3 regions of the Streptomyces sp. A18 genome follow, and region 1 is predicted to be linked to each of the others. Evidence: predicted binding sites of a transcription regulator. Region 1 holds the regulator's gene; each other region holds the start of a gene.
The links. Region 1 encodes HrcA, which represses chaperone genes, less so after heat shock. Its sites were predicted from a motif close to TTNGCACTCNGNNNNNCNGAGTGCNAA; they were not measured.

Region 1 (3,275 bases):
CGCGCCGTGCCCCGGGACGTACAGCGCGTCGTCCCCGCCCAGGGAGAGGAGCCGGTCGAGCGCCGCAGGCCACCGCTTCGGGACCGCGTCAGGACCCGCCTGCGGTTCGCCCGACTCCTCGACCAGGTCGCCGCAGAAGACGATCTCCGGGGAGCTGTCCGTGCCGGGGACCAGGACCGCCAGGTCGTGGCCCGAGTGCCCCGGGCCGACGTTCGCGAGCAGCACCTGCACCCCGCCGCCCAGGTCGAGCGTCCACTCCCCGCACACCAAGTGGTGCGGGTGCACGAGCAGGTCGGTGGCCTCCGCCGCGGCGTCCGGGGAGACGCCGTGCCGGACGGCGTCGTCGCGCAGTTCGTCGCGCCCCTTCGCCAGGAGCGTGTCGAGGCCGACCGCGCCGTACACCTGCACGCCCGCGAACGCCGCGGCGCCCAGGACATGGTCGAAGTGCGGGTGCGTCAGGACGAGGTGGGTGACCCGGCGGCCCCCGCCGAGAATGCCGCGCGCCTGGGTACGCAGCTGTGCCCCCTCGCGCAGGGTTGCCCCCGCCTCGATCATCAGCGCCGATTCGCCGCCGACGACAAGGCCCGCCGTACAGTCCCAGACCGGGAGTCGCCGCCGCCCCACATGCGGCGCGAGCCGCTCCCAGCCCGCCTCGTCCCAAGCCAGTGCCACATCCATGGAGTCGACGCTAGCCCCGCGCGGGCGGCTTGGCAGCCGCCACCTCGGCCGTCGGACCGACATAGGGGTCCGGCCCTTGCCGGGGTCGTACCTCGCGGCCGTACACTGGGCGCGGTGCGGGCTGGCACTCGCCCGCGGGGAGTGCCAGGCAGGATCGCGGGCAGACAGGTTTCAGGGCGAAAGGGTGGAGGTGTTGCGCGGATGCTCAGTGAACGCAGGCTCGAGGTGCTGCGCGCCATCGTCCACGACTATGTGGGCACCGAGGAGCCGGTCGGCTCCAAGGCGCTCACGGAGCGCCACAGCCTCGGGGTCTCCCCGGCCACCGTCCGCAACGACATGGCGGCACTCGAAGAGGAGGGCTTCATCGCCCAGCCTCATACGAGTGCGGGGCGCATCCCCACGGACAAGGGGTACCGCCTCTTCGTCGACAAGCTCGCGGGCGTCAAGCCGATGGCGGCGCCGGAGCGCAGGGCCATCCAGAACTTCCTCGACGGCGCCGTCGACCTGGACGACGTGGTCGCTCGTACGGTGCGGCTGCTCGCGCAGTTGACCCGGCAGGTCGCGGTCGTGCAGTACCCGTCCCTGACGCGGTCGACGGTGCGGCACGTGGAGCTGCTCTCGCTGGCTCCCGCCCGCCTGATGCTCGTACTGATCACGGACACGGGCCGGGTCGAGCAGCGCATGATCGACTGTCCTGCCCCCTTCGGAGAGACCTCGCTCGCGGATCTGCGGGCGCGGCTCAACAGCAGGGTCGCGGGGCGTCGCTTCGCGGACGTGCCGCAGCTGGTGCAGGACATGACGGAGTCCTTCGACGCGGAGGACAGGGGCACGGTGGCGACGGTGCTCTCCACGCTCCTCGAAACCCTCGTCGAAGAGACCGAAGAGCGGCTGATGATCGGCGGAACGGCCAATCTCACCCGCTTCGGACATGACTTTCCCCTCACCATCAGGCCCGTCCTGGAGGCTCTTGAGGAGCAGGTCGTCCTGCTCAAGTTGCTTGGCGAGGCCACGGATTCGGGCATGACCGTACGGATCGGTCACGAGAACGCCCATGAGGGGCTCAGCTCCACGTCCGTGGTCTCCGTCGGCTACGGTTCGGGCAGCGAGGCAGTAGCCAAACTCGGCGTGGTCGGCCCGACCCGCATGGACTATCCGGGAACGATGGGAGCAGTACGCGCAGTGGCACGTTACGTCGGACAGATCCTGGCGGAGTCGTAAGTGGCCACGGACTACTACGCCGTACTAGGCGTGCGCCGCGACGCTTCCCAGGACGAGATCAAGAAGGCCTTCCGGAGGCTTGCGCGAGAGCTTCACCCGGACGTGAATCCGGACCCGAAGACTCAGGAGCGCTTCAAGGAGATCAACGCCGCGTACGAGGTGTTGTCGGACCCGCAGAAGAAGCAGGTCTACGACCTCGGCGGCGACCCGCTGTCCCAGCAGGGCGCAGGCGGGGGTGCGGGCGGTTTCGGGGCCGGTGGCTTCGGCAACTTCTCGGACATCATGGACGCGTTCTTCGGCACGGCGTCGCAGCGTGGCCCCCGGTCGCGCACGCGCCGCGGCCAGGACGCGATGATCCGGCTCGAGATCGACCTGGACGAGGCGGCCTTCGGGACCACCAAGGACATACAGGTCGACACAGCGGTCGTCTGTACGACCTGCAGCGGTGAAGGTGCCGCGCCGGGGACGTCCGCTCAGACGTGTGACATGTGCCGCGGTCGCGGCGAGGTATCGCAGGTCACGCGGTCCTTCCTCGGCCAGGTCATGACCTCCAGGCCGTGCCCGCAGTGCCAGGGCTTCGGCACGGTCGTGCCCACCCCGTGTCCCGAGTGCGCCGGTGACGGCCGCATCCGGTCGCGGCGGACGCTCACCGTGAAGATCCCCGCCGGTGTCGACAACGGCACGCGGATCCAGCTCGCGGGCGAGGGCGAGGTCGGCCCAGGCGGCGGCCCCGCCGGCGACCTGTACGTGGAGATCCACGAGCTGCCGCACGCGGTGTTCCAGCGGCGCGGGGACGACCTGCACTGCACGGTCACCATTCCGATGACGGCCGCGGCTCTGGGCACGAAGGTGCCCCTCGAGACGCTGGACGGCCTGGAAGAGGTCGACATCCGGCCGGGCACGCAGTCCGGCCAGTCGGTGCCGCTGCACGGCAGGGGCATCACGCACCTGCGGGGCGGCGGTCGCGGCGACCTCATCGTGCACGTCGAGGTCCTCACGCCGAGCAAGCTGGACGCGGAGCAGGAGCGGGTCCTCCGGGAGCTTGCGGTGCTGCGGGGCGAGGAGCGGCCTACGGGGCAGTTCCAGCCGGGGCAGCAGGGTCTGTTCTCCCGTTTGAAGGATGCGTTCAACGGGCGGTAGCGCCTTGAGCGGTACGTGCGCCTCCGGCAGGGTTTCTCCTGCCGGGGGCGCTTTGTCGTCCGTGGGTCGTTCGTGGTTGCTCGCGCCCCGCGGCGGAGCCGCACATGTCACAGCCCCGCGCCCCCTACGGGGCGCTCCTGATCATGCCGGGTGACGGGTGGGTCGGTGGGAAAGTCCCGCGATTCGGCCCCCCGGCCAGGAAGTGGCACGATGCGTTCATGTCCTCCGCACTGACCGAT
Region 2 (3,275 bases), on a different contig from region 1:
CCGATCGCGTCGGGCTCGCAGCTCACGAAGATCGACAAGGGCCTGAAGGAGCTCATCAAGCTGGGTCTCGTCGAGGACAAGCCCTACAAGATCTTCGGCGCTCAGGCCGAGGGCTGCTCGCCGGTGTCGACCGCCTTCAAGGCGGGCCACGACGTCGTGCGCCCGCAGAAGCCGGACACCATCGCCAAGTCCCTCGCCATCGGCAACCCCGCCGACGGGCCGTACGTCCTGGACATCGCGCGTCGCACGGGCGGGGCCGTCGAGGACGTGAACGACGAGCAGGTCGTCGACGCGATCAAGCTGCTCGCCCGGACCGAGGGCATCTTCGCGGAGACCGCCGGGGGGGTGACCGTGGGGGTCACCAAGAAGCTGATCGAGGCGGGCCTCATCGATCCCTCCCTGACCACGGTGGTCCTGAACACCGGTGACGGCCTCAAGACCCTGGACGCTGTTGCCGAGACCTCTCAGGCGACGGCGACGATCAAGCCCAGCCTTGACGCGTTTCGCTCCGCCGGGCTGGCCGGTTAACCGCCGTAGGGCCTGACCGCCCGTCGCCGACGGGCGGTCGTGGTCCGTCCTCGCGCAGTTCCCCGCGCCCCTGACGGGGCGCCTCCGCCCCCTGAATCATCGAGGTGAACCCCATGAGCGTGAACGTTCGTATCCCCACCATCCTCCGCACCTACACCGGCGGTCAGTCCGAGGTCGCCGCTGAGGGGGCGACCCTCTCCGAGGTCATCGCCGACCTGGAGAAGAACCACACGGGCATCGCTGCCCGTGTCCTGGACGACCAGGGCAAGCTGCGGCGCTTCGTGAACGTCTACGTGAACGACGACGACGTCCGCTTCGAGCAGGGCCTGGAGACGGCGACGCCGGACGGTGCCGGAGTGTCCATCATTCCCGCCGTCGCGGGTGGTTGATCCTTTAAAGAAACACCCTGCGTAATCTCCATTGCCCCCTCCGCGAGAGAAGCGGAGGGGGCAATTCCATGCGGTTGAGCGCGGTACAGTTGGGAAGCGAGCTTCCTGTTTGTGCCGAGCGCATATACGAAGTCGCCCCGAGGGCGACAAGAAGTAGCCAAAGTGCACTGCCCATTTGCCCTTCCCGTGGCATTTGTCTGGCCCGACTTGCCCTGAACTCCGGCGAATTCTCCGCAAATCTCCGATCAGGCGTGCCCAGAATTCTCGTCCGATTGACCTGTTGCAGAGGGCAGTTGGGCAGATACATTCAGCCGCGGTCGACGCGTTCCGGCGCACGCCTCCACAACCCATTGGGGGGGTGAGGTCTGACCCGGGTCCGCGAAGTGCGGGTCCGTGCAAGGGCCAGTAATAGGGGAGTTAGGCATGGCTCAGGGCACCGTCAAGTGGTTCAACGCGGAGAAGGGGTACGGCTTCATCGCGGTCGACGGTGGTGCGGATGTTTTCGTCCACTACAGCGCGATTCAGATGGACGGCTACCGCACCCTTGAAGAAGGTCAGCGAGTGGAGTTCGAGATCTCGCAGGGCCAGAAGGGTCCGCAGGCGGACATGGTCAAGCTCGCCGTTTGATCTCGGCGCGATCGGCCAGTGACTTAGCGAGTGACGAGGGGCCCGCATCCCGACAGGGGTGCGGGTCTCTCGTGCGTCCCGTGGCGCACCCCCGTGCGCGCGCCCCCTCGTACGTCTGGGATCCGTAAGAGGCGCTTGCACTCGTAGGGGTCGAGTGCTAATCATTGGGCTTAGCACTCTCCGAGTGAGAGTGACAGAACTTGGATCGGGTCGGTGAGGCCCGCAGGCCGGGTGGGGCAAGGAACCACAAGGTTTGCAGGCCGTCCGTCGCGGGCACTGGCGCGATCCGGAGCATGCCACCCCTGTCCGGGAGGACCACTTCACATGGCCAAGATCATCGCGTTCGACGAGGAGGCACGGCGCGGCCTCGAGCGCGGCATGAACCAGCTCGCCGACGCCGTCAAGGTGACCCTGGGCCCCAAGGGTCGCAACGTCGTCCTCGAGAAGAAGTGGGGTGCCCCCACGATCACCAACGATGGTGTTTCCATCGCCAAGGAGATCGAGCTCGAGGACCCGTACGAGAAGATCGGCGCCGAGCTGGTCAAGGAGGTCGCGAAGAAGACGGACGACGTCGCCGGTGACGGCACGACGACCGCGACCGTCCTGGCCCAGGCGCTGGTCCGCGAGGGCCTTCGCAACGTAGCCGCCGGTGCCAACCCGATGGCCCTCAAGCGTGGCATCGAGAAGGCCGTCGAGGCCGTCTCGGGCGCCCTGCTCGAGCAGGCCAAGGACGTGGAGACCAAGGAGCAGATCGCTTCGACCGCCTCCATCTCCGCCGCCGACACCCAGATCGGCGAGCTCATCGCCGAGGCGATGGACAAGGTCGGCAAGGAAGGCGTCATCACCGTCGAGGAGTCGCAGACCTTCGGTCTCGAGCTCGAGCTCACCGAGGGCATGCGCTTCGACAAGGGCTACATCTCGGCGTACTTCGCCACCGACATGGAGCGTATGGAGGCGTCGCTCGACGACCCGTACATCCTGATCGTCAACTCCAAGATCTCGAACGTGAAGGACCTCCTTCCGCTCCTCGAGAAGGTCATGCAGTCCGGCAAGCCGCTGCTGATCATCGCCGAGGACGTCGAGGGCGAGGCCCTGTCGACCCTGGTCGTCAACAAGATCCGTGGCACCTTCAAGTCCGTCGCCGTCAAGGCCCCGGGCTTCGGTGACCGCCGTAAGGCCATGCTCGGCGACATCGCCATCCTCACCGGTGGCACCGTCATCTCCGAGGAGGTCGGCCTCAAGCTGGAGAACGCCGGTCTCGACCTGCTCGGCCGCGCCCGCAAGGTCGTCATCACCAAGGACGAGACCACGATCGTCGACGGCTCCGGTGAGAGCGACCAGGTCCAGGGTCGCGTCAACCAGATCCGCGCCGAGATCGAGAACTCGGACAGCGACTACGACCGCGAGAAGCTGCAGGAGCGCCTGGCGAAGCTCGCCGGCGGTGTTGCGGTCATCAAGGCCGGTGCCGCGACCGAGGTCGAGCTCAAGGAGCGCAAGCACCGCATCGAGGACGCCGTTCGCAACGCGAAGGCCGCCGTCGAAGAGGGCATCGTCGCCGGTGGTGGCGTGGCCCTCATCCAGGCCGCCGCCGTCTTCGAGAAGCTTGAGCTCGAGGGCGACGAGGCCACCGGTGCCGCCGCTGTGAAGCTGGCCCTCGAGGCCCCGCTGAAGCAGATCGCGGTCAACGCCGGCCTTGAGGGTGGCGTCGTCGTCGAGAAGGTGCGCAACCTG
Region 3 (3,275 bases), on a different contig from region 1:
CAGAGCGGAGCCACCACCGGAGACGATGCCCTCCTCGACCGCGGCGCGGGTCGCGGAGATGGCGTCCTCCAGACGGTGCTTCTTCTCCTTGAGCTCGACCTCGGTGGCGGCGCCGACCTTGATCACGCAGACGCCACCGGCGAGCTTCGCCAGGCGCTCCTGCAGCTTCTCGCGGTCCCAGTCCGAGTCCGTGGACTCGATCTCGGCCTTGATCTGGTTGACGCGGCCCGCGACCTCGGAGGCGTCGCCGCCGCCGTCGACCACGGTGGTGTCGTCCTTGGTGACGGTCACGCGGCGCGCGGTGCCGAGCACGTCGAGGCCGACCTGGTCGAGCTTGAGGCCGACCTCTTCGGCGATGACGGTGCCGCCGGTGAGGGTGGCGAGGTCACCGAGCATGGCCTTGCGGCGGTCGCCGAAGCCGGGAGCCTTCACCGCGACGGCGTTGAAGGTGCCGCGGATCTTGTTCACGACCAGGGTCGACAGGGCCTCGCCCTCGACGTCCTCGGCGATGATCAGGAGCGGCTTCGAGGCGTTGGTCTGGATGACCTTCTCGAGCAGCGGCAGGAGGTCCTGGATGGAGGAGATCTTGCCCTGGTGGATCAGGATGTACGGGTCGTCGAGGACGGCCTCCATACGCTCCTGGTCGGACACCATGTACGGGGACAGGTAGCCCTTGTCGAAGGCCATGCCCTCGGTGAAGTCCAGCTCGAGACCGAAGGTGTTGGACTCCTCGACGGTGATGACACCGTCCTTGCCGACCTTGTCCATCGCCTCGGCGATGAGCTCGCCGACCTGCGGGTCCTGGGCGGACAGACCGGCGACGGCCGCGATGTCGGCCTTGTCGTCGATCGGGCGCGCGGTCGAGAGGAGCTCCTCGGACACGGCCTTGACGGCGGCGTCGATGCCCTTCTTCAGGGCGGCCGGGGAGGCGCCGGCGGCTACGTTGCGCAGGCCTTCCTTGACCAGGGCCTGGGCGAGGACCGTCGCGGTGGTGGTGCCGTCACCCGCGATGTCGTTGGTCTTGGTCGCCACCTCCTTGACGAGCTGCGCGCCGAGGTTCTCGTACGGGTCCTCGACCTCGACCTCACGGGCGATGGTGACGCCGTCGTTGGTGATGGTGGGGGCGCCGAACTTCTTGTCGATGACGACGTTGCGGCCGCGGGGGCCGATCGTCACCTTGACCGTGTCGGCAAGCTTGTTGACGCCGCGCTCGAGGGCGCGACGGGCGTCCTCGTCGAACTTCAGGATCTTCGCCATGGGAGCGGTTCAGCCCTCTCGGAAAACTCGGGTTTGACGAACGAACTGCGCCCCTCGCCGCCCGGCAATCAGCAGGGGTGGCCAGGGGCGCAGCTCAAAGCATGTTTCTGCTCGGGTGAATTACTTCTCGACGATCGCGAGCACGTCGCGAGCCGAGAGGACGAGGTACTCGTCGCCGTTGTACTTCACCTCGGTGCCGCCGTACTTGCTGTACAGCACGACGTCGCCGACCTTGACGTCGAGCGGCAGGCGCTCGCCGTTCTCGAAGCGACCCGGACCCACGGCGAGGACAGCACCCTCCTGGGGCTTCTCCTTCGCGGTGTCCGGAATGACCAGGCCAGAGGCCGTGGTCTGCTCGGCGTCGAGCGGCTGGACCACAATGCGGTCCTCAAGCGGCTTGATGGCAACCTTGGAGCTGGCGGTCGTCACGATCCGGTCTCCCCCTTCGGAGATCTACGGGGTTAACAGTCTGGGGTGGCGACCAGGTGGATCCGTCGTCGCGGGTGCCGGACCTGCCCGTCGCTGTTGGCACTCTCCAGTGGTGAGTGCCAAGGCCGAGACTAGGACGACGATTAGCACTCGGTCAAGCGGACTGCTAATTCGCTGACGCGGGTCTTATGGGGACGGGCTGCCCCGCGGGGCCACGGGGACGTCTCCCCGCCCTTCCGGGCAACGCCTTCCGGGGTCCTGTGGTTCCTTCTCGGCAGCTGGGCTCCGCCCTGATTCCGGTGGGCCCGCGGGCCGGGCACAACTGGGCGAAGGACCCGGTTCACCGGGCTTCTTCGACGGGACCTTCTCCGCCGCCTTTCTGCCCAGGCGTTCGATCGGGTCCACCGACTGCGCGCACCCCGTGAGCAGCGCGGGCGCGAGCACGCCCGCCGCAAGGGCCGCGGCGAGACAGCGGTGCGCCCGCGCCCGCCGGGTCACAGGTAGTCCTCCAGCCTGGCCACCGCGTACCCCTTGTCGGTGACGATCTTCATGACCTTGCGGATCATGTCCGGCATCGTGCCCTTCCAGTCCTCGCGCCCACGGAAGTGCGTGAGGATGATGTCGCCGGGGTGCAGGTCCCGGTCCCACTCGCGCCAGTCCATGCGGTCGGGGAACGCCTCGGACGCCCACAGCGGAACGGCCTTGATGCCGCAGGACTTGGCGGCGCGCAGCGAGTCCGCGTTGTAGTTGCCGTACGGCGGGCGGAAGAGCTCGGGGCGTTTGCCGTACTGCTTCTGGATGACGTCTTGCATGCCGCAGATCTCGCGCCGCTGCTCCTTGTACGAAAGCCCCGGCAGATAGGGGTGGTTGAGGGTGTGGTTGTTCAGCGAGACACCGCGGGACTGCATCTTCTTGAAGTAGGCGTAGTCCTCCTTGACCAGATAGTCGCTGAGGAACGCGGTGTACGGGATCTTCAGCTCGCTCATCATCTTGAGCAGCGCCGGGTCCTTCTCGGCGCCGTCGTCGATGGTCAGGAAGACGACCTTCTTCTTGGTCGGGATCGTCGTGAAGACGGGCGGCAGGCCCGCCTGTCCCTTGACCTCGAACCCCTTGCGGGTGGTGATCTTCGGCTTCGCCGCGGGGGCGGGCGGCGCGGCCAGCGGGGTCTTGGCCAGGCCCCAGCGCTTCGCGGCGGCGGCGCGGGCGACCTGGGCGACGCGGAGTTTCTGGGCGTAGGAGTCGAGGGCGCGGGCGGGCGGCGCGTCCAGGCGCTGCTGACCGGGGGCGGGCTTGGCCGCGCCGTCGGTGCCCGATGCGCAGCCGGAGGCGATCGCGGCGGCCGTGATCACGGCGGCCCCGGCCCGCACCCGCCCACGCGCCCGGCCCGGCTTCTGATTCTTCCGCCTCGCCCAGAATTTGTCGTTTTGTCGTACTAGCTGCATGGCGCCGGATCTTTGCAGCTCACGGCCCGGCTGCCCGGCCGACACCGCCGCCGGGCGCGCACCATCCACCGACTGGCCCACAATGGGCCGGGTGAACGACCTCGACGCCGCCCTGACCGCCTTCTCCGCGCTGCTCACCGCCGAGGG

Region 2: groL (chaperonin GroEL) is a predicted target of HrcA. The motif match lies at 1,715-1,741, and genes of this name have one in related genera.
Region 3: groES (co-chaperone GroES) is a predicted target of HrcA. The motif match lies at 1,830-1,856, and genes of this name have one in related genera.

What each region holds. Positions count from the first base shown of each region.
Region 1 covers NZ_JBWLKL010000003.1:514,392-517,666, reverse strand. Annotated here, with positions in the region: gene AC5P1C_RS08010 (MBL fold metallo-hydrolase) at 1-678, opposite strand, end outside; gene hrcA (heat-inducible transcriptional repressor HrcA) at 880-1,896, shown strand; gene dnaJ (molecular chaperone DnaJ) at 1,897-3,036, shown strand; gene AC5P1C_RS07995 (nitronate monooxygenase) at 3,255-3,275, shown strand, end outside.
Region 2 covers NZ_JBWLKL010000028.1:35,527-38,801, forward strand. Annotated here, with positions in the region: gene thrC (threonine synthase) at 1-528, shown strand, start outside; gene AC5P1C_RS31590 (MoaD/ThiS family protein) at 642-917, shown strand; gene AC5P1C_RS31595 (cold-shock protein) at 1,341-1,544, shown strand; gene groL (chaperonin GroEL) at 1,869-3,275, shown strand, end outside.
Region 3 covers NZ_JBWLKL010000008.1:290,792-294,066, forward strand. Annotated here, with positions in the region: gene groL (chaperonin GroEL) at 1-1,257, opposite strand, end outside; gene groES (co-chaperone GroES) at 1,378-1,686, opposite strand; gene AC5P1C_RS16570 (polysaccharide deacetylase family protein) at 2,181-3,128, opposite strand; gene AC5P1C_RS16575 (class I SAM-dependent methyltransferase) at 3,220-3,275, shown strand, end outside.